Regions from separate parts of the Thalassotalea sp. PS06 genome, predicted to be linked through region 2. Evidence: predicted binding sites of a transcription regulator. Region 2 holds the regulator's gene; the other holds the start of a gene.

Region 1 (11,973 bases), 500 kb from region 2:
TCTAACTTGTATTGTTGTTGGCTTTAGCACCATTTCATTGCAAGTTGTTGCCGCTACAAGCGCTAACAAAGTAAACCTTGAAGAAAAATCAATTAGTTCGGAGCAAAACTTAACAAATATCGAAATCTGGATTCAATCCTGGAGAAATAAGACATCTCTAACTGAACCCGAACGGCTTCGCTTTAATCGTGAATTATCGATATCAATTGACGGTATCGAAAGTATACGTACCCAATATTTACCGCGCTTTATTAATTTAGTTCAGCTAATCGATGAATTCGTAGCTCGGACAGATCTCTCCCTAACTCCAATTAACGATACAGAACTAAAGTACTTTAAAGCACATCGAGCGATATTGCTAAAAGATACAAAATTAGCAATTTCACTTCATCGCGAATTGTCTAATCATACCAATGTTCAAGTGCGGTTGAGAGCTCATTACAACTTATTAAATGTAGGTATCATCACTGAAAATTACGCGCTAGCAGTTGAATACCAGCAAAAAGTGAGAGAAACGTTATCTGGTTTTCAAGAGGGCGATCTCAAAAATCAGGGCCTGCTAACACTGGGATATTTTTACAATCACGTTGGTGAATTCTCGCTCGCCTCGAAAGTTTTGTCGCAGGTAAAATATGTACGGCTCTCTCCTCGAGATCGTTGTATTTTATCAATGCATCGATTGATCAACACTATAGGATTTGGCCGAAAGAATGCTATAAGCACAAGCTTTCACGAAGGTGAATTTAGGTGTTTAGAAGCTAATGAACACTTGTTGTTTAATGCAGTACTTTTGGAAGCTTCAAAATACTATCTAGACAATGGTATGGTTGAACAAGTTGGCAAGCTACTTGACCAGTACCAAGCAATTATCGTCGGTAATCAATTTCATTATCTCGATAATCAGAGAACCTTACTAGAGTATCATTGGCGAACGAATGATTACGAAAAATCTAAGGTCCATTCTCAACTTTTGATTGAAGAGTTGGAAAGGTTAGAAACCAAAAACTATAACAGTCGTTGGGTGGCTACCAGTTACAAAGTCTTAGCAGACTACTTTAAAAGTCAAGATAATATCGAAAAGGCGCAATATTTTTTAGACCATTATCAACGTCATCTCGAATTTACTCTAAATAAGGAAATCGCTAAAGCTCAAGCTAGAGAGCAAATTCGTCTAGCACAACTTTTAGACGAATCCAAACGTCTCGAGCTTAAACAAAGCTTGTTACAAGCTAACGAAAAGCAGCAGGAAGCGCACTTAGCTCTGCAAGATAGCGTCCAAAATCGTGTCGCAGTGCAATTTTTATTGTTCGCCATCGCCGTGATAATACTGGTGTTGTACGTCTATATGCGACGTTACTTGCGCATTTTGGGACCATTGAAGAAGCAACAGCTGCTAGATAGCGTCAGCGGTGCCCTATCCCGGGAAAGCTTTGTAACGCTTGCAGAATTAAACCTTCCCAAATGGCACAACCACCAAAGCAAGGTGGGTGCCATTGTGATTCGTATTCCGGCAACGCAAGAGTCTTTGATACCGGTATCGGATAACGAACTTCAAGGTGAATATCGTGCCATTAATGAATCGGGCAGTGAAGGTAATTTCTCGGTAAATAAGCAACCTGAATCTACTGCTTCGGAAACGAAAACGAGCGAGCAGGCGAACTTTTCAAAACACCGCTTGTTGGAATACCAGAACCAGTTAATGATGCAAGAAACCGTTTCTGTCACAGCCGAACTGGTCAATAAAACCCTTGGTACAAATCAACCTGAGCCTTGGCCCTGTGCGCCTGATTTTTTCAGTAAACTTAAGATGCTGTACTTTGCCCTATTTAAAGATGGCGAGTATCGTGAATCGAAAAAATCGTTTTTATTGGCCAGAACCAGTTACAGCAAGTTTACCCTGCTCTTGAGCGATACCGACAAAGAGCAGACCCTGGCATTGGCCAATGCGCTGCACAAAAGATTAAGCCTGCATCTAGCCAGAGAAAACGTCGAAATTGGTGTGACTCATAGTGACAATAGTGGTCATCGTTTCCGCTATATCATGATGGATCTGATTGCCGCCCTGCACACGGTAACGGCGAAGAAAAAGGCTAATGAGCAGGATATAGCGTTTTGCCCGCACCCCATTATTGAAAGCCCGAACTATCGGGATAACCAGTCAGCATCCTTGTTTAAGCAGGATCATCCTGGCACTGGAAACCATCAATGTATGGAGGTAGCGGATGCTGAAGATGCCTAAACAACAGATTACAGACGTATTGTTGGCCAGGACAAGGAAATTAAGTCGACGCCCAATTTCCCAAGGAGTTTTAAGGGTTGTAAAGGGGATTTTACCTCTCCCGGTTATGGTTATGAGCTTTTTCATTGCAGTGTCTGTATCGGCTCATGATGCTGCGCCGGATTATCGTGCATGGCAAAACAAAGACCTGCTTGATGAAGCAACGCAGGTACGCTCCACCGACATTGAACTGAGCGCTACGTTACTTGAGATCTTAAAAAATCGAAGCCTGAGTGAACAGGAAAAGGCTCACTATGATCACCTTCAAGCCTATCGTCTGATTCTTGAAGGTAAGTATCAGGACTCTTTAGAAGCCTATCAAAAATTAAAAAAAAGTGATGATGTAAACATCCGCCTTCAGGCATTGAGTTACATCATGAATTTGCACCTCTTACAACGCGATCATCAGCTCGCGGTTGATCAACTCAACGATATTCTTGGCTTATTGCCACATCCGCAAATCGAGCCTGAGCTTTATACCAAAACCTTAATGGGGATTGGTTACTTTCATAATCAATTAGGGGCACATAAACAAGCTCTGGAGTACCTCGGCCGTTTAACCAATCGTCACCTGACGGAACGCCAACAATGCCTGGTGTTTTCCCATAAGCTCAGTGCCTTAATTGGTTTAAATTCAACTTCTCCAGATGACGTGCTTTACCACTCAACGATGAATTTCTGTAAAGACATTGGCGAGACGATTATCGTTGAAGGGGTGATGGCGGATATGGCCGAACTGCAGGTTCGCGAAGGCAATTATGCTTGGGTAATCGACAACCTGGCACCTCGTTTATCGTCAGTAGAAAAAGGCAATTACCCGATGAATAAGGCGGAGTTTTATGCCCATTTGGCGGTGAGTTTTTATCATACGGGTGATACCGAGCGCGCCTGGGAGTTTAGCGTTAAAGCTATGGAATATGCGAGCCAGTTCAGGGTTAATCATGGCCTTTACGAGGCGTCTAAAGTTGCCACAAAACTGGCACGATCAAAAGGTACGCCCGAGCAGGTATACGTGTATATGGCGGATCAACTTGAGCGCCAGCATAATCATTACCTACAACAACGTGCCCAGGAATCGGTGCGCAAACACTTAGAATTTGAGCTAGATAAGAATAAGCAGCTGATAACCGAGCTAAGTGATCACCTGGCAAAACAGCATTCGCAACTGAAAATTGTTAATCGTGAGATTGATGCACTAAGCCAGCAAAACCTTATCAGTATCGGTTACATCGCTCTGGGTGGTATCGTAATTGCTGGTTTGATGCTGAGTGTGTTTGGTATTCGCAGCTCTCGCAACGCGTTGTTAGATAAATTACAACTTGATCCATTAACCAAGGTTTTTCATCGCGCCAATTTATTAAAGCATTTCTCTATAAAGTGGCAGGAGTTACAACAACAGCAGCATAACGCCACGCTACTGTGTTTACAGCTGGATCAGTTATCGGAAATTAACTATCGCAGTGGACACACCTTAACCGATTGGTTGATTGAAAGAACTACGGAAATTCTTCAAGACAATGCGCCACATGGTGCATTAATAGGCCGCTATAAGGGCGATATGCTGGTCATGCTATTACCGAATACCAATATGCATACGCTAATGTTGCTGCACAGCAAAATTATAAAAACCATCGATACGTTAAACCCAAGAATGTTCCTTACCTATCGCTTCCCGTATCACACCACCAGCATGTTGGTCGATTTAAGCGAACGTAAAGAAACCATCTATTCGTTGTTGGCAAGTTGTGAAGCCCGGATGCAAGTGGATTGTCATAAGGATGGGCATAAGCTGATTGTTGATGGCAATAGCGACGCTAGCGACAATTCGGTGAAAGTAGATGCTAAAGCACCTGGGATTGGCGAAGTTAGTAGTACTTAGTTAACTAGCTGTATTGACTCTCAAACCAGCTTTCAAGAATAACCACCGCGGACTGGCAATCAATATTATCTTTTTGCAGATTCCGATAACCACCCTGATTAAACAGGCTTTGTTTTGCATCAGCTGTGGTTAAACGCTCATCCTGCATTTCTACCGGCAAGCCAAAACGGCCGTGTAAGCGATTGGCAAACTTCTTGGCGCGAGCAGTGAATGGTTGCTCGGTGCCGTCCATATTCAAAGGCAGGCCAATTATAAGAATATCCGGCTGCCACTCTTTGATAAGAGCTTCGATTAAATCAAAATTGGGTACTCCATCTTTTGCCTTAATCGCTTTTAATGGCCTGGCGCTACCGGTTATCTCCTGCCCATAGGCAATACCGATATGACGGGTACCAAAGTCAAAACCAAGGGCAGTGCGAGAACCAATAGATGCGGGCAAAACTAAATCTCCAAAGAAAAAGGCAAGTGTAAAAGGAACCCACCCTTTTCACAAGCCAAAGCCTTTTATTGAGACACCCACCTTAAATAGACACCCACCTTAAACAGACACCCACCTTAAATAGACACTCACCTTAAACAGACACCCACCTTAAATAGACACCAACCTTAAACAGACAACTCTAATGAGTCATTAACAAATAGGATTGCTGGCGAACGAAAAAGGCCGATGATTCATCGGCCTCCTGGGTTGTTCAAGTTAGGGGATAACTGAAAGTTTATGCGTGCCCCACTTCGCTGGATAAATGGCCTAGGTCGATACCCAGCTTTTCAGCGGCGCGCTGCCAGCGCAACTCAATTGGGGTTTCAAACAAAATTTGTTTGTCGGCATCCGTATTCAGCCAGGAGTTTTGCTGCAATTCCTGCTCTAACTGACCTGCTGACCAGCCTGCATACCCTAAGGCAACTATAAACTGGTCAGGTGCTTTTTCAGTGCCTAGTGACTGGAGAATATCTTTCGAGGTGGTGATCATGATGTCATCATGCAGTGGCATCGACGAATGCCATCCGGACTGACTGCTATGCAATACAAAGCCACGGTCGGGTGAAACCGGGCCGCCAGCCAACACTCTTTGATTACTGATATCCTGTAGCGGGTGCTCTGTATCGATTTGTTTTAACAATTCTTTAAGGGTGATACGAACGGGAATATTTATGACCAGGCCCATCGCGCCGTTATCATTATGCTCGCAGATGTAGGTCACCGTCTTAGTAAAGTACGGATCATTTAAACTAGGCATGGCTATCAACAACTGGTTTTCTAAACTTTGCACGCAACTCTTCCTATTCTGAGGACCAGGAAGCCAGCGGTTAGCTGGCTTTGCGTTTGTTGTTGTTATTGAGGCGTATTCTGGTTGATGTTTTCTTCAATAGCATCCATCAATTTACCACTGATATTAATTGGGTATGCCGCTTCAATTTCACGAATACAGGTTGGGCTGGTAACATTGATTTCAGTGACTTTATCACCAATAACGTCAAGACCAACAAAATACAAACCACGTTTTTTCAGCTCTGGGGCTATGGTTTCGGCAATTAAGCGATCACTCGCTGACAATGGTCGCGCTTCACCACGTCCACCTGCAGCCAAATTACCTCGGGTTTCTCCTTGGGCAGGAATGCGCGCCAGACAGTACGGCATGGGCTCGCCATTAACGATTAGAATGCGCTTATCGCCATCCACAATCTCAGGCATGTACTCTTGGATCATAGCATACTGGCTACCATGTGCAGTTAAAGTTTCAATGATTACACCAACATTGGCTTCGTCACTTTTCATTCGGAAAATTGACGACCCTCCCATGCCATCAAGAGGTTTTACGATAACGTCTTGATACTGCTTATGAAAGTCTCGGATCTGCTGACTCTTTCGGGTAACAAGGGTTGCCGCTGTTAATTCAGGGAACCAGGCAGTAAATAATTTTTCGTTACAATCGCGAAGGCTCTGAGGCTTATTAACAATCAGAGTACCTTCAATCTCCGCACGTTCAAGAATGTAAGTTGCATAAATATATTCAGTATCAAACGGCGGATCTTTACGCATAATAACGGCATCAAGTTCCTTCAGGGCAATATCCTGCTCGTTATGAAATTCATACCATTTGTTGGCATCGTCAAATACCGTCAGGGTTTTGGTCGTCGCCCTGGCTTCGCCCTGTGTTAAATACAGATCATCCATTTCCATATAATGCAGTTCGTAACCACGCTTTTGCGCTTCAAGCATCATCGCCATGCTGGAGTCTTTGGCAATTTTCACCGTGGTTATCGGATCCATTACTACGCCAAGTTTAATCGTCATCTGAATTTCCTGAATTTTAATGCCATAAGGGCTCATCGAGCCGGAATTGTGTTTGCTATTCTAGTTAAGTAATTTCAACAAGTTAATAGCTTATTGTAAATCACCGAAGCGACACTGTAGAGCAGTAATTGCAGTTAACGCTGCGGTTTCCGTTCTCAATACCCGTGGCCCTAGTAACACTTCGGTGTACCCCAGGGTGTTAGCCTTATCAATCTCCTCGGTAGATAAGCCGCCCTCAGGGCCAATCAATAATCGTACTTTGCTTTGGTGTTGTTCAGCCAAATCTGCCATCGGCAGTGTCATGATGGAATGCTCTGCACGCGGGTGCAGGTTTAGCTTCAAAGCTTGCGTTGATTGAGCCAAAAAGGTGTCCAGCTCTATCGCATCATTTACCTTAGGAACATAGGCACGGCCGGACTGCTCGCAGGCGGAGATGACGATTTTCTGCCATTGCGCTACGCGCTTTTGTAAACGCTCGCCGCTCAGTTTAACCCCACAACGCTCGCTAAATAATGGCGTTATTGAGCGAACACCAAGCTCAACCGACTTTTGTAAGGTAAAGTCCATGCGATCGCCCCGGGATATCACCTGACCTAAGTGCAAATCTAACGGCGATTCATTAGCAACTTCCGATTTATCGACAATCTCGATACGCGCTCTTTTTTTGGCTACCTCGGTTAGTCTGGCCAGGTAATCAAAACCATCGCCATTAAATACACTAATGGCATCACCCTGGATTAATCGCAATACCCTGACAACGTGACCAAAAGCTTCTTCCGATAGCTCAAGGTTTTCACCGGTTGCGTATGTGCCAGGCAGATAGATTCGTGTTTTTGGTGTCATCGCAAAATTATAAATGAAGGTAATTAAACTGCCTGCATTGTACGGAAAAACAAAATAAAAGTCAGATTGTTGCAAGGTTACGTTGCAAAGTCGGTGGTGATGAGGGGCTCCGTGCCCCAGGAAGTTTATCCGTAACGCTTGTTTGCTAGCTTATCGTTGATTGCGTGTAAATAGACAAAAGTAGAATGCTAAACGGTAAAAGGTACTTAATGAATATTCGATATTTTAACGGCATGGGTTACTCCTTGTTTGTTAACGTCACAAAGGAAATGCGCTACAACTAACCACTGCGAGACTATAGCGAGAAACAAGCGTTTTACCAACGCGAGCCATAAGTGGGTATATCAAGCATGATCTATGCCTGAATGAAATCAGATGTATTTACAGTGTGTTAGGGAAGATATCCAGTAATCTCGAGATGATGTGTTAATTCTGCTGACATCGCAGATGTCGGCCAGAGTTGATTTTCGACTAATCCAATTTAGACGTCTAGACGTAAAAAAGTAGATTTATAAACTTTGAGCAGGTAGAATTCGCACTATGTTGATTCTGGCATATGCTTTTTACAGCAAAGCTGGAGAGTCGTTGCGAGTAATACCACGACTGACTTTATTTTTATTACAGAGGCGTTATGGCAAAGCAATACTTTACTTCAGAATCAGTTTCTGAAGGCCACCCAGATAAAATCGCAGACCAGATTTCCGATGCCGTACTGGATGCAATTATCGCCCAGGACAAGCACGCTCGTGTTGCTTGTGAAACTATGGTTAAAACTGGTGTCGCAATCATTTCCGGTGAAGTTACCACCGAAGCCTGGGTTGATTTAGAGAAAATCACCCGTCAGGTAATCTGCGATATTGGTTACACTTCATCCGATGTAGGCTTCGATGGTGAAACCTGCGGTATTATGAACCTGATTGGTCAGCAATCTCCTGAAATCGCTCAGGGTGTTGATCGCGCTAAGCCTGAAGATCAGGGCGCTGGCGACCAGGGTCTGATGTTTGGCTATGCCACCAATGAAACCGAATCGTTAATGCCGGCTCCGCTCTATTACTCTCACCGTTTGGTTGAGCGTCAGGCGGAAGCTCGTAAGTCAGGTATCTTGCCTTGGTTGCGTCCAGATGCGAAATCTCAGGTAACTTTCGTTTACGAAGATGGCAAGCCAATTGCTATCGATACCGTTGTTCTGTCTACACAGCACAATCCGGATATCAAGCAACAGGATCTGTTTGATGCGGTGATGGAAAACATCATTAAGCATACGCTGCCGGCAGAGCTTTTGACCGAAGACACTAAGTACCATATTAACCCGACAGGCCGATTTGTTATCGGTGGTCCCGTTGGTGATTGTGGCCTTACTGGCCGTAAGATCATTGTTGATACTTATGGTGGTATGGCACGTCACGGTGGTGGTGCATTCTCTGGTAAAGATCCATCGAAAGTAGACCGCAGTGCAGCTTATGCTGGCCGTTACGTAGCAAAGAATATTGTTGCTGCTGGTCTTGCCGACCGTTGTGAAATTCAGGTTTCTTATGCTATCGGTGTTGCCGAGCCAACTTCCATTGCCATTGAAACTTTCGGTACCGGTAAAGTTAGCGAAGAAACACTGGTGGAATTGGTACGAGAGCACTTTGATTTACGCCCATACGGCATTACCAAGATGCTTGATTTGCTGCACCCTATGTATCAGCAAACTGCAGCATACGGACACTTTGGTCGTGAGCCGTATGAGATGACCGTGGGTGAAGATACCTTTACCGCATTTAGCTGGGAAAAAACTGACAAAGCGGACGCATTGCGTAAAGCGGCGGGTTTGGATTAAATTTCCTGAAGGTTATTGTAAAAAAGGCAGAGCGTTAGCTCTGCCTTTTTTGGTTTCTTAGCTGACAATTAATCGTCGTCAAGGCCATCAAGGGTGGCGCCTTTAAGTCCGCCCATACCGGTCTGCTCGTTAGAGCGAAGTTTGATCATCAAACGCAGATCGTTCGGTGAATCGGCATGATGCAACGCATCGGTGTAACTGATTTTGCCCGCCTCATACAGGTCAAATAATGCCTGGTCAAAGGTTTGCATACCCAGCTCACGAGATTTTGCCATCACCTCTTTGATATCCCCTACTTCACCCTTCTTAATCAATTCAGCGATATAAGGAGAATTTAAAAGGATCTCGATAGCCGCAGCCCGGCCATTACCGTCACGCGTTGGCACCAGTTGTTGAGCGATGATACCGCGCAGGTTTAATGCTAAGTCGAATAACAACTTACCATGCTGCTCAGCTGGTACCAGGTGCATAATACGGTCTATCGCCTGGTTAGCGTTGTTGGCGTGGAGTGTAGCAATACACAAATGACCAGTTTCTGCGAAACTCAGGGCATGCTCCATGATCTCCTGAGAACGGATTTCACCAATCAGGATAACGTCAGGTGCCTGACGTAGGGAACTTTTCAGTGCCGCGTCAAACGACTCAGTATCCATCCCTACTTCCCGTTGGGTGATCATTGACTTACCGTGCTCGTGAACAAATTCTACCGGATCCTCGATAGTAAGAATGTGGCCACGGGCATTACGGTTTCGATAACCAATCAAAGATGCCATCGAGGTTGATTTACCGGTACCGGTACCACCTACGAATAACACCAGACCGCGCTTTGACATCACCACATCTTTTAGGACCTGTGGTAAACCAAGCTTATCTACATCAGGAATTTCGGTAACGATACGACGGATAACCATCCCCGGCATTTCTCGTTGCCAGAATGCTGAGATACGAAAACGGCCAATACCATCAACCGCTATCGCATAGTTACACTCTTTGGTTTCTTCATATTCCTTCAACTGCTTTTCATTCATTGAACCTTCAACAAGCTCAAGTGCAGAACCATAGTTCATCACCTGGTCATCAATCGGTGTTAATTCACCATTGATTTTTGCACTTGGTGGCAGGTTTACGGTAATGAATAAATCGGAACCATCCTTTTCAATCATGGTTTGCAGTAATTGATGAAAATACATTATCGATTCCCTGATTAGTAAACTTTAAACTGATTTTTATCGGCGGCTTTAGACATTGCATCCTCGCGGGAAATCACACCACGGCTCAATAAGTCCTGCAGACACTGATCCATCGTTTGCATACCATGTTGCATACCGGTCTGAATCGCCGAGTACATTTGTGCAATCTTATCTTCACGAATCAAATTACGAATCGCTGGAACACCAATCATAATTTCATGAGCAGCAACTCGACCACCACCCACTTTCTTGATCAGCGTTTGCGAAATTACTGCGCGTAACGATTCAGAAAGCATTGAACGCACCATATCTTTTTCCGCAGCTGGGAATACATCGATAATACGGTCAATGGTTTTCGGTGCGGAGGTGGTGTGCAAGGTGCCAAAAACCAAGTGACCGGTTTCTGCTGCGGTCATTGCCAGGCGAATGGTTTCAAGGTCACGCATCTCACCAACCAGAATTACATCTGGATCTTCACGAAGTGCTGAACGCAGAGCGTTGTTAAAGCTCAGGGTATCCCGATGAACTTCACGTTGGTTAATCAAACATTGCTTGTTTGGATGCACAAATTCGATTGGATCTTCGATGGTTAAAATGTGATGACGTTTGGTGTCATTAATGTAATCGACCATCGCCGCCAGCGTTGTTGATTTACCAGAACCAGTCGGTCCTGTAACCAGCACCAGGCCACGAGGATTTTCGGAAATAGAACGGAAAATATCCGGACACCCTAATTGGTCCAAAGATAATATTTCACTTGGAATGGTACGGAATACCGCAGCAGGCCCACGATTCTGGTTGAATGCATTTACCCTGAAACGCGCCAGGTTTGGCACTTCAAAGGAGAAATCCACTTCCAAATTTTCTTCGTATTCTTTTCGCTGGCGATCGGTCATAATATCGTAAACCAGCGCGTTGACGTCTTTATCTTCAAGGGCGGGTACGTTAACTTTACGTACATCACCGTCTACTCGAATGGCGGGGGGCATGCCTGTAGATAGATGTAAATCGGATGCATTATGTTCGACACTAAATGCTAATAGTTCGGTAATATCCATACATTCCCTTAACTTATAATCATTATTATAAAGAAATAAAACATGACAGAAGTTGCGACCAAGCTGACGCAGGTACAGAAGCAAATCAATGATGCCTGTAACCAGGCAAACAGAGACCCACAACGAGTAACTCTTCTGGCGGTCAGCAAAACAAAATCAGCGCAGTTAATTCAACAGGCTATTGACGCAGGTCAGCGTCATTTCGGTGAAAACTATGTTCAGGAAGCTGTGGAAAAAATTCAGCAACTTGCCCATAACCCCGAGTTAATCTGGCACTTTATCGGCCCGATACAGGCCAATAAAACCCGCCTGATTGCCGAAAACTTTTCCTGGGTCCACAGTGTTGACCGGGAAAAAATCGCCAAACGCCTAAATGAACAACGTGCTCCTAACATTACCCCCCTGAACGTTTGTTTACAAGTGAATATTAGTGGTGAGCAAAGTAAATCCGGTGTTAATCAGGATGATATTTCCGCTCTTGCAGATTTTATCAACAATTGTAAACACTTACGTTTACGAGGCATTATGGCAATCCCTGAGAAAACCGATGATTCCGAGCAACGTTTACATCGCTTTAACAGCCTGTTTAGCTTGTATCAGCAATTAC
Region 2 (11,973 bases):
GGGTTGCAAAATCAACGCACTGTTCCTGCAAATAATGGCGCAAACCGTAAGCTTGCTCAGCGGAAATAATCACTCGCTTTTGCGCCGCATCAATATCTACTGTTGAAAATTCTTCGCTGATTACGGCCAAAAGCTTTTTATTAAAACGCTTCGATTGAAAGCCGATAAGCTGATTAGAGTGAGTAATGGAGACTTCCTGACGGGCAATTTCACCAAAGACTCCGACTTCCGATCCAAGCTGTTGTGGGTAGAAAGTGTTGTTGATGTGCAGGTGGATGCTTTTCTCTTTTAATGGCGACAGGGTTTTCGAATGCAAAACCGGATTGCCTAAGCGGCCCAGCTCACGGGCAACAGAAACCTCAATACGCTGCAATTTTTTGGCGCTTGGAACGATACGAGGATCGGCACTGTAAATACCATCAACGTCAGTCCAAAGGCTTACGTCTGTTGCCGCAATCAAATCTGCCGCGAGTGTCGCACTGTAATCACTCCCATTGCGACCTAAAGTATGGGTTTTGCCCTGACGGTCCACAGCAATAAACCCGGTGAGGATGTGCAACTGGCCTGGTTTTAGTTTGCTATGCAGATTTGTCGATGATAGCTGGCTATCCAGGGTCGTTTTTAACGGACAGTCGAGAACAAAACATTCGCGGGTATCAATAGCAACCGCAGCACGGCCACGCTGAGTTAATGCCGCGGCCAACAAACGACTCGACCATATCTCACCAAAGGCAAGAACATTATTACTGTTATCAATAAGTTGCTGTTGAAGATACCATTGTTGAATCTGGCGAATATCATCGTTTAGCTTGGCGACTAACTCGATTGCTGTTTCGCTATCGCCAGCAACTAATTCAGTGATGAGTTGCTTATGCTCAGCCTGTATTAACAACAATAAGTGCGTAAAAGCCTCATCCTCTGTTTCCTGACACAGGTTTACAAGATCAATAATTTCAACGAGCTTGTCGGTGGTTTTACCGTTCGCTGAAACAACCACTAAATCCTGATCAGAAATTCTTTGCTCGATAATTGCCAATACCGATTCAATAGACTGCACAGTACCCAGGCTGGAACCACCGAATTTATGGACGGTACGCTCTTCAAGGTTATTCGTTAGCAGTTGCTCAGATAGTAAGCCTGCCTTACTGATTGACGAGACATTGCTGTCAACCAAAGTTTGTTCTGACATGATTACACTACTCCTTGAATGCCAGACACTTGTCCAGGGCAGAGGTTAAATCGGAAATTAAATCGTCGGCATCTTCAATACCAACGGAAAGACGAACTAATCCAGGCTTAATGCCGGCAGTTAATTGCGCCTCTAGGTCCATGCCAGCATGGGTCATGGTTGATGGGTGTGAAATCAGGCTCTCTACGCCGCCCAATGATTGTGCAAGCGTAAATAACTCTAGGTTATCAAACAAACAGCGAACTGCATCGACACCGCCTTTAAGCTCGAGACTCAGCATACTGCCAAAACCTGATTGTTGTTTCGCCGCTAATTGATGGCCAGGATGATCGCCAAGACCCGGATAGTAAATAGCATCAATTGCCGGATGATTAGCTAATTGCTCAACGATTGCTTGTGCGTTGGCTTGATGTTGCTTGAGTCGTACCGGAAGCGTTTTTAAACCACGCAGGGTTAGGAAACTATCAAACGGACTACCGGTAATACCAATACAGTTTGCCCACCAGGCAAGTTCTTCTCCCAACTCGGTGTCTTTGGTGACAACGGCACCGGCGACAACGTCGCTATGGCCATTAACAAATTTTGTTGTTGAATGAACAACAATATCCGCACCCAAAGCCAGTGGTTTTTGCAGCAATGGCGTTAAGAAGGTGTTGTCTACCGCTGTTAAAGAGCCGGCTTGTTTTGCAAGTTCACAAATCTTCGTTATATCAACGATACGCAGCAGCGGATTACTTGGTGTTTCAATTAAGGTAAGGCGAGGCTTTTGCTTCATCACCTCAGCAACGTCATCCAGGTTGGTTTGATCAACAACCGCAAGTTTAAATAAACCACGTTTTTGCAAGTGAGTGAACAGGCGATAACTTCCGCCATAACAGTCATGAGGGATCACCAGTAGATCGTCTTTAGACAATAACTGACAAATCAGATGGATTGCTGCCATGCCCGTACTGGTGACGATACCAGTGCTACCACCTTCAAGATCGGCAATAGCTTTACCAAGGGATGAGCGGGTTGGGTTTCCGGAACGGGAATAATCGTAATCGCCTTTTTGGTTATATCCTTCAAGACGGTAGGTGGAAGAGAGATGAATAGGAGGCACAACAGCACTATGGTGTTGGTCGGTATTTATGCCGGCACGTACGGCTATGGTTGCAGCTTTATCCTGACTCATTCTCGCCTCTGAGATATTTAGATGTTTAGACGTCTATAAATCTATACGCATTATTTTATTGGGTCAAGAACTTTTAGACGTCTATACATCTTTGCATATAGATGTTATTGGTTGACTCAAAAGTCATACCTAGTACAATTTCACCTAGCAAAAATAGGTTCTGAGGAAACAACATGGCGAAATGGAACGGCGAATACATCAACCCATATGCGGAACATGGGAAAAAAAGTGAGCAGGTAAAGAAAATCACTGTCTCTATCCCATTAAATGTATTAAAGGTTTTAACCGATGAGCGCACCCGTCGTCAGGTAAACAATTTACGTCACGCCACCAATAGCGAATTGTTATGCGAAGCATTTTTACATGCCTTTACTGGTCAGCCGCTGCCAAGTGATGAAGATTTGTCAAAGGACAACGAAAAAGGTATTTCTGAAGATACGGATACCGAATCAAAAGATTAATTGCCTGATAAGCGATAATAAAAAAGGCCCGCTATGTAACATAGCGGGCCTTTTTTAATTACTCTGAAAGTTTTTCTAAAAGCTTACCTGAAGGCTTCTATAAAAATTTACGCAGCACGAATACGCGTATTTTTAGCTAACTGACCTTGTGCAACCCCTGAGTCAATTGCAGCTTGTGCTACTGCCGTTGCTACTTCCGTTAACAATCTAGGGTCCATAGGTTTTGGAATGATGTAGTCTTTACCAAAGGTTAACGCTTTCTCGCCACAAGCCTGCAATACCTCTGTCGGCACTGGCTGTTTAGCAATCTGACGAATCGCATGCACGGCAGCAACTTTCATCGCGTTATTGATTTCTTTAGCACGAACATCAAGCGCCCCGCGGAAAATAAACGGGAAGCACAATACGTTATTTACCTGATTCGGGTAATCAGAACGACCCGTTGCAACGATAACATCATCCCGGGTTTGCAAGGCAAGTTCCGGGGTAATTTCCGGGTCAGGGTTAGAGCAAGCAAACACAATTGGATTTTTTGCCATAAGTTTCAAATCATCTGCCGATAGTAAATTCGGGCCCGAAACACCAACAAAAACGTCCGCTTCAAATAACACATCCTGCAAGGTACGTTTGTCAGTATTGTTGGCGAACATTTGCTTGTATTCATTTAAATCATCTCGGCGGGTGTGAATCACGCCTTTACGGTCCAGCATGTAAATATTTTCGCGCTGGGCACCACAAGTGATAAGCAATTGCATACAGGCAATCGCAGCAGCACCAGCACCCAGGCAAACAATTTTCGCATGCGCTAAATCTTTACCCTGAATCTCCAGGGCGTTAAGCATTCCTGCTGCAGTTACAATGGCTGTACCGTGTTGATCATCATGGAAAACCGGAACCTTGCATCGTTCAATTAAAGCTTTTTCAATTTCAAAACACTCAGGCGCTTTAATATCTTCAAGATTAATACCGCCAAAACTATCGGCAATATTAGCAACGGTTTCGATAAAGGCTTTCGGATCTTCGTTATTCACTTCAATATCAAAGCTATCGATATTGGCAAATCGTTTAAATAGCAACGACTTACCTTCCATCACTGGCTTGGAAGCCATAGCGCCAAGATTACCAAGCCCAAGGATAGCAGTACCATTAGAGATCACCGCAACTGTATTCCCCTTATTGGTATATTTAAATACCGCTTCACTGTCTTCAGCTATCTCCCGAACTGGTTCCGCAACGCCAGGGCTATAGGCTAGAGCTAAATCTTCAATGGTTTCTGACGGCTTAGTGACCGTCATTGAAATTTTCCCAGGTTGCGGAAATGCGTGGTAATCGAGTGCTTGCTTGCGAAGATCAGACATGGAATGAAAGCCTTTTTGTAATTTTTTATGGAAACTTTTAACGGAGCTTTCTATATTACGCTTAATTCTGACAAATTGTTAAGAGAAAATCGCTATAAATTAGAACGGTCGAACCTCCTACCAGATTTTTCTGGCGGAGAATGTTTACGGAACGGGAGTTGAAGCGGTTTAGTGAGAGGACGTTGTCGGAGAGGATTGCATCGTAGAGGATTGCATCATAGAGGACTGCGTCGGTGAGGACGCTGTCGAAGTGTTAGTTTTGTCATTGCGGCGTCGGCCGTAATCTCGCTTCTAGAGGTAAAATTTCAAAGTGGCTAAATGACTCTAATGTGGTAATAGCTGCTCTTTAGTATCTGCTAATATATGCAAATTAAATACAACATTACTTTTCAAATCGAACCAGCGTATGACGTTCACCCATTAATTTGGAATCGATAATTTCAGATATAATATTCCAGTCGCCACCAGCTAAACCAGCTCCGATTAAAGGGTAACCTATCCGCTTACCGCAGAATTCAGTTTTGATATTAGAGAAAACTTCTTTGATAGCATTATAATCGGCTTTTACACCACGGCCTCGCCAATGAAACTGAGTGTATGCATTTAAAATAGTTATCTTGTGGTTACCTCTTTGCACGGTAACTTGAGAGTATTTGCCTAGTTTATCCTCTGACCCTTTTTCAGTTTCTAAGTCTGCTTGATAAGCTTCAGGAAACTCAAACTTAATAGCTTTTGCTAATCCTGCTCCCATAGTACAAAAGCAATTACAGCCGTGCACGATGACATCAAATTCACCATTCAATGCTAACTCTATTAAATCCCCTTCAACATCATTCAAAACTTGCCCTCGATATTCTATTTAGCTGAGCGTTGTCAGTTCTTCACGAACTCTAACCAATATTTTCCCTAATTTGTTCATGCCTGCACCTGTTTTTCCGCAACCCCAATAATAATCACCTGGTGCATTTTCTACGATATTTTGAGACCCCGTAGAAAGTAATTGCTCTTTTAACGAATCATGAGTTTGAAATTTTTTTAATACGGCCAAATACATTATTTCATCCTTTACCAATTCCCAATCTTTTCTTATCGGAAGTTTACAACTGCGCCCTAACTCAGCAGCTTGCTTTGAACTATGCGCTTTCCTTATCTGTTCTTGATAGGAGGTACACACAAATTTTTGCGCTTGAAAATAATGTTCTACAGTTGGCCACCAGAGGCCAACCATCTCTATTCCATGTTTTGAAAAGTTGGAAAAGTTTCCGTACTCATCAAGTTTTGTATAGAAATAAATTGTCATTTTTAATTAGAGGTAAATTAATGTGCTAAGAGATTTTCTTAGTATTTCTGATAAAAGAAAGTGTGGGTATGGTTAAATAGTATCCTGCATATAAATCGTTATTAAGATCTTTTTTATCTACAAACATATCAGAATGCTCTTCACTATCAATTGGGCTACATGCTATTACCAGAGGTTTTTCATCACAATGCTCTAAAACTCTAAGTCTAATCCCCTTAGGTATCTGAACATCATTGCCTCCAGTGAAAGGAGCACAAAATTGAATTAATACATTCCCTTCAATTAAAGAAAAGACTTCGTAAATAGAATCTTGATCAGGAATTTCTGTGTCATCAGGGATTAATGACTTCTCGTACGCTCGTGCTAGTTCGATTTCTTCTAAACTTACGTTTCGGTGATTCATTTCAGTGATTAGCTCACGAATTGTTTTTTGAGTCATTTCATTCCTTTGACATCTAGAATTGATAAACGCTTGTTAAGCGTGCAAAAGGCCGTTATTCGCTCATCTAGGCCGTTACCGGTGGATTAAATTACCGGATAAATCTGAGTCTTGCAATCTGGCAATCTGGCGTTACTGGCATACACTGTGGTGTTCAATCAATTCGTCAAAAAAAGCCCGCTGACGCGGGCTTTCTTAAATAAGTATGTATCGATTCGATTACTCGAATGGATTAACCAAGATGATGGTTTCGTTACGATCCGGACCGGTAGAGATGATATCTACAGGTACACCACAAACTTCTTCGATACGTTTGATGTAGGCTAACGCGTTTGCAGGAAGCTCTTCGCGCTTGGTTGCGCCAACGGTTTTCTCATCCCAGCCTGGCATAGTTTCATATACCGGTGTAATGTTCTCGTAACCTTCTGCAGCCATTGGTGGAACCGTTAAGATTTCACCAGACTCAGTTTTGTAACCGGTACAGATTTTTAGTTCTTTCAAACCATCTAAAACGTCAAGCTTAGTCAAACAGAAACCGCTTACTGAGTTAACCTGAACGGCACGGTGCATAGCTACGGCATCAAACCAACCACAACGGCGTTCACGACCCGTAGTAGCACCAAACTCGTGACCAACAGTACCTAAGTGATGACCAACTTCGTCGTTGAGCTCTGTAGGGAATGGACCAGATCCTACACGCGTTGTGTAAGCCTTAGTAATACCTAATACGTAGTCTAAGTGACGAGGACCAAAGCCACAGCCAGTCGCTACACCACCAACGGTAGTGTTAGACGAAGTTACATATGGGTATGTACCGTGGTCGATATCAAGCAAAGTACCCTGGGCACCTTCAAACATGATGGAATCGCCATTCAAACGCGCCTGGTCAAGCAGTTCGCTGATATCAGCCGTCATTGCTTTAATGATATCAGCAACAGCCATTGCATCTGCCAGTACTTTGTCAAAGTCTAGCGCTTCGGCTTTGTAGTAGTTGGTAAGTACGAAATTATGGTATTCCATAATCTCTTTTAATTTTGCTGCGAAACCTTCGGCATCGAATAAATCGCCAACCCGTAAACCGCGACGAGCAACTTTATCTTCGTAAGCCGGACCAATACCACGACCTGTAGTACCGATAGCTTTGTTGCCACGAGCTGCTTCACGCGCCATATCAAGCGAGATGTGATAAGGCATGATTAGTGGACAGGCATCAGAAATAAGCAGGCGATCGCGAACTGGAACACCACGCTCTTCAAGCATTTTGATTTCTTTCATCAAAGCTTCAGGGCTAAGTACAACCCCGTTACCGATTAGACATTTTACGTTGTCACGCAACACGCCCGATGGGATCAAATGCAGAACGGTTTTCTCACCGTCAATTACTAATGTATGACCGGCATTGTGCCCACCTTGATAACGAACAACATATTTTGCTTTATCCGTTAACAGGTCAACGACCTTACCTTTACCTTCGTCACCCCATTGGGTGCCTAATACAACGACGTTTTTGCCCATATCTATTGCAGTTTTTGAAAGAAAATTAGGCGGGGATTCTACCAAAAGATCGAGGTAAAGATCACCCGTTTTATCGACTTTTTTACGGTTCTCGGGTTAATTCTAATCGAACTTGACACAATTGCAGGAAAAATAGGGAAAAATGTCGTTGCAGTGGCCGTATTAGGCTGAAGGAAACTAAGCGTTTAAGAAAAAATTGCAATCATACCAAGACCGGTGATGATAAGAACCAAGCCAATCTGACGGATAACCCTGGCATTTTCAGCGGCGAGCTTGCCCATTAACGACTGCCATCGTTTAGGAAACAGGAATGGTCCCAGACCTTCAAGGATAAGCATTAAAGCAATGGCAATTAACAAAGTAGAGAACGTCATAGAGTTTGCGCACTCAGTAATTTAGGTGGTGGTAATAATAAAGCCCACATTAAGTGGGCTTTATATGATTTACTTTCCGGTTTCTTTCAAGTATTTGAAGAAATCGGAATCTGGTTTGATGACCAGGATGTCACCTTTGCTATTGAAGCTATTTTCATACGCTTGCAATGAGCGGAAGAAAGTGAAGAATTCAGGATCTTTTTGGTATGCATCGGCATAAACTTTCGCAGCCATTGCATCACCTTCACCGCGCAGGGTAAATGCTTGTTTCTTCGCATCTGCCAGCATAACAGTAACTTTCGCATCAACCGTCGCACGGATTACTTCCGCTTTCTCACGACCTTGAGAACGATGTTCTTCAGCTACTGCCTGACGATCAGCACGCATACGATCGAAAATTGAGTTTTGAACCTCTGAAGGCAAGTTGATACGTTTAACACGAACGTCTACAACTTCAATGCCTAAATCTTTGCGAGCCGTCTGAGCACTTAACTTCGCCTTTTCCATAACCGAGTCACGGTCGCCGGATACGATTTGACGAATAGTACGGGTACCAAACTCGGTACGCAGACCGTTATTCACCTTTTGTTTTAAAAGCGCTTGCGCGTTCTCAAGTGAACCGCCATTGGTACGAACATAGAAGGTCGAGAAATCTTCGACACGCCATTTAACGTAGGTATCAACCAGCAAATCTTTTTTCTCTGCGGTTACAAAACGATCTGGCGCTTCATCGAGCGTCTGAATACGCGCATCAATTTTACGGACACGCTCAATCAAAGGGATCTTGAAATGAATACCCGGTGGGTAAATTTTCATTTCACCACCGTCAGTACGTTTAATTTTCGAGAATTGGAACACGATACCGCGCTCAGCTTCATTGATAACGAATACCGAAGAAACTGTCAGCAGACCGAGTACCACTAGAATGATCACTAAAAAGTTTTTCATGATTAGTTATTCCCCCGGCTGAAACGGTCACTACGTCCCGGTGGCTTGTTGGGCGCCGAATTAGTTGTTTGAACAGGTGTTTGTTTGCTTCCAGGCAAGCTTTGGCTATAAGGCAAAGTTAACTGTGGCTGCTGCTGCATGATTTTATCAAGAGGCAAGTACATCATGTTATTTCCGCCTTCAACATCAACCATCACTTTAGACGTTTTGCTATAAACCTGTTCCATCGTCGCGATATACAAACGATCACGGGTAACTCTAGGCGCAGCTATGTACTGAGGGAGTAATTGATCAAACTTGGCAACTTCACCCTGTGAAGCAAGAACGATCTGCTGTTTATAAGCAAGTGCGTCCTGTTCCATGCGTTTAGCACGGCCACGAGCTTCTGGTTCTACCGAAAGAGCATACTTTTCCGCTTCCAAGACAAAACGTTCTTCATCTTCTCGAGCGGCGATGGCATCATCAAATGCATCTTTGACTTGCTCTGGTGGACGCGCGTCTTTAAAGTTGACGTCGGAAATCAGAATACCCATATTGTATGGCTCGATAATCTTTTCAAGCTCTTCCCAAACCGACTGACGTACCTGTTCACGACCGCTGGTTAACACCTCATCCATTTTAGAATGACCGATAACGTAACGAATTGCACTGTCGAAGGCATGTGCCAGGCTCTCGTTAGCATTAGTTACATTAAACAGGTAATTACGTGCGTCGATAATACGATACTGAACCTGCATCTCTACCATAACCATGTTCTCGTCTTCCGTTAGCATATCGCCACGGGCAGGCAAGTTATTAGTGGTTTGTACGTTTACAGGAATTACCCGCTGAATAAATGTCGGTTGCCAGTGGATACCCGGTTCTACTTCCCCTAAGTACTCACCAAACTGCAGCACAACACCGCGATCGGATTCTTTGATGGTATAAAAACCACTGATACCCCAAACGACAAGCGCAAGTATCAATACGATGGAAAGACCAATGCCGCTAAAGCTATTTTTGCTGTTGCGGTTTGGTTTATTACCGAAAATTCCACCGAATTTATTACCGAGATCTTTTAGTAGTTCGTCTAAATCAGGAGGACCCTGATCACGACCGCCTTTATTTTTCCAGGGATCCTTATCATTATTCCCCGGTTCATTCCAAGCCATTTCGCTCTCCGTTAGATTGCAATTCTTATTAAGGGCAACTGTATATTGTTAATATACTATCAGTGCAGGATAAAGTTCTGCAATTGTGAATTATCCTGTTTCAATAACTTTTTCCATTCTCGCAGAGGTAGTTTTACATCCAGTAAACTATTTCCCTGCTCATCAAACTGCTCATCTGATATACAGTTTAGTTCGTATAAAGTTCCCCGCAATTTTCCTGCGCTGGGAGGTATCTTCAATCGATACTGAACGATATCTTGTCCGAGCCGTTCAGTAAGCGCCTGAAATAAAAGGTCTAATCCTATATTAGCACGTGCTGAAAGCCAGACTCTGATAGGCTTTCCTTCCTCATCACGATCAATCTTCGGTGACACGTCATCGAGGTTATCGATTTTGTTGCAAATCAATAACTGGTCGATTTCGTCCGCTTCAATTTCTGCCAATACGGATTCGACCTGAGCAATATTATCAGACCGGCGTTCATCGGAAATGTCTACCACGTGCAACTGCAGATGGGCTTCCCGGGTTTCGGTCAAGGTTGCTTTAAAAGCAGCAACCAAGTCATGGGGCAAATGTCGGATAAACCCCACCGTATCGGCAAGAATCACCTTCCCCACTTCTTTTAAACTGATTTGTCTGAGGGTCGGATCCAATGTTGCAAACAATTGGTCAGCCGCATAAACCTCAGCATCGGTTATCTGGTTAAATAATGTCGACTTACCGGCATTGGTATAGCCCACCAGAGACACGGTTGGTATCTCTGCACGTTCCCGCAGACGTCGCCCCTGATGTCGTTGTTTTTCGACTTTTTCAAGGCGCTTCTGGATATTATGCATACGCTCCCTGAGTAACCGGCGATCAGTTTCTAACTGAGTTTCACCAGGGCCTCGCAGACCGATACCACCTTTTTGTCGCTCTAAGTGAGTCCAACCTCGGATCAAGCGACTGGATATATGGCGAAGCTGAGCGAGTTCTACCTGCAACTTACCTTCATGGGTACGAGCACGTTGCGCGAAGATATCCAGAATTAATGTGGTTCTATCAATTACCCGGCATTGGCACAATGCCTCAATATGCTTTTCCTGAGAAGGTGACAAAGCGTGATTAAAAAGGATGACGTCAGCCTGATAGAGCTTCACGGCTTCAGCTATTTCTTCAGCTTTACCACTGCCTACAAAATATTTTGGGTGAGGGGTTTCGCGTCGTCCGGAGACAACCGTCAAAGCATTGACGCCGGCGGAAGACACCAGCATTTCAAATTCTTGTAAATCTTCGCGTGCGTTTTCTTGCGGAAAATCGATGTGAACAAGTACTGCTTGCTCACCTGCTTGATGCCTATCAAACAAATGAGCAACTCCAATTCAAACTCATCAAATATTATTCCATCGGCTGATTATATTCAGTTGGATTACTGGTATTAACCGCCCGAGAAGGGACTACCGTAGAAATCGCATGCTTATATACCATTTGACTTACGGTGTTTTTAAGTAAAATCACAAATTGATCAAACGATTCAACCTGACCTTGTAGCTTGATCCCGTTGACAAGATAAATTGCCACAGGAATACGGTCACGTCTCAATGCGTTTAAAAACGGGTCTTGTAAAGATTGCCCTTTCGCCATTTTAAGGCCCCTCATTTTTTATTTTTTCTAATAATTTTGTTTCAAATTTAGCTAGTTACACAACGAGCCATTTAATTATACACAGAGATCTTAATCTTGTTTGACTTTTATCTAAAATTTTTTGTTGCTTCGGTAAAAACCAGAAACGGATTCAAAAATTTATCCAACAAATAATTTAAGATGCTGATTTACATAAGCTAATTAAGTTTATGTTGCAGTGCTTATAGAAATCCCGTCGAGAATCTTCTGCAGGTTTTGTGGATCATCGGTTGTTAGCCAGGTCAAATCCGGCCAGCTCCGAAGCCAGGTTAATTGTCGTTTTGCCAACTGTCTGGTGGCACAAATTCCCCGGAATTCCATTTCATCATAATCATACTCACCGTCGAGATACTCCCACATTTGTCGATAACCAACACAGCGGATAGACGGTAAGTTAGGATG

What was found. The regulator MetJ, encoded in region 2, represses methionine synthesis genes. The targets are predictions, from matches to a motif close to TAGACGTCTAGACGTCTA.
Region 1: a site for MetJ is predicted at 7,779-7,796, ahead of metK (methionine adenosyltransferase). Genes of this name have one in related genera too.

The regions. Positions count from the first base shown of each region.
Region 1 covers NZ_CP041638.1:711,218-723,190, reverse strand. The annotation lists gene FNC98_RS03125 (hypothetical protein) at 791-2,239, shown strand; gene FNC98_RS03120 (GGDEF domain-containing protein) at 2,352-4,157, shown strand; gene ruvX (Holliday junction resolvase RuvX) at 4,162-4,596, opposite strand; gene FNC98_RS03110 (YqgE/AlgH family protein) at 4,874-5,428, opposite strand; gene gshB (glutathione synthase) at 5,491-6,453, opposite strand; gene rsmE (16S rRNA (uracil(1498)-N(3))-methyltransferase) at 6,544-7,296, opposite strand; gene metK (methionine adenosyltransferase) at 7,928-9,118, shown strand; gene FNC98_RS03090 (PilT/PilU family type 4a pilus ATPase) at 9,187-10,308, opposite strand; gene FNC98_RS03085 (type IV pilus twitching motility protein PilT) at 10,323-11,366, opposite strand; gene FNC98_RS03080 (YggS family pyridoxal phosphate-dependent enzyme) at 11,409-11,973, shown strand, end outside.
Region 2 covers NZ_CP041638.1:214,401-226,373, reverse strand. The annotation lists gene metL (bifunctional aspartate kinase/homoserine dehydrogenase II) at 1-1,189, opposite strand, end outside; gene metB (cystathionine gamma-synthase) at 1,197-2,363, opposite strand; gene metJ (met regulon transcriptional regulator MetJ) at 2,537-2,824, shown strand; gene FNC98_RS01005 (malic enzyme-like NAD(P)-binding protein) at 2,932-4,182, opposite strand; gene FNC98_RS01000 (macro domain-containing protein) at 4,565-5,020, opposite strand; gene FNC98_RS00995 (NADAR family protein) at 5,042-5,482, opposite strand; gene FNC98_RS00990 (hypothetical protein) at 5,508-5,921, opposite strand; gene FNC98_RS00985 (adenylosuccinate synthase) at 6,141-7,436, opposite strand; gene FNC98_RS00980 (DUF2065 domain-containing protein) at 7,622-7,810, opposite strand; gene hflC (protease modulator HflC) at 7,880-8,758, opposite strand; gene hflK (FtsH protease activity modulator HflK) at 8,761-9,909, opposite strand; gene hflX (ribosome rescue GTPase HflX) at 9,969-11,255, opposite strand; gene hfq (RNA chaperone Hfq) at 11,287-11,532, opposite strand; gene miaA (tRNA (adenosine(37)-N6)-dimethylallyltransferase MiaA) at 11,740-11,973, opposite strand, start outside.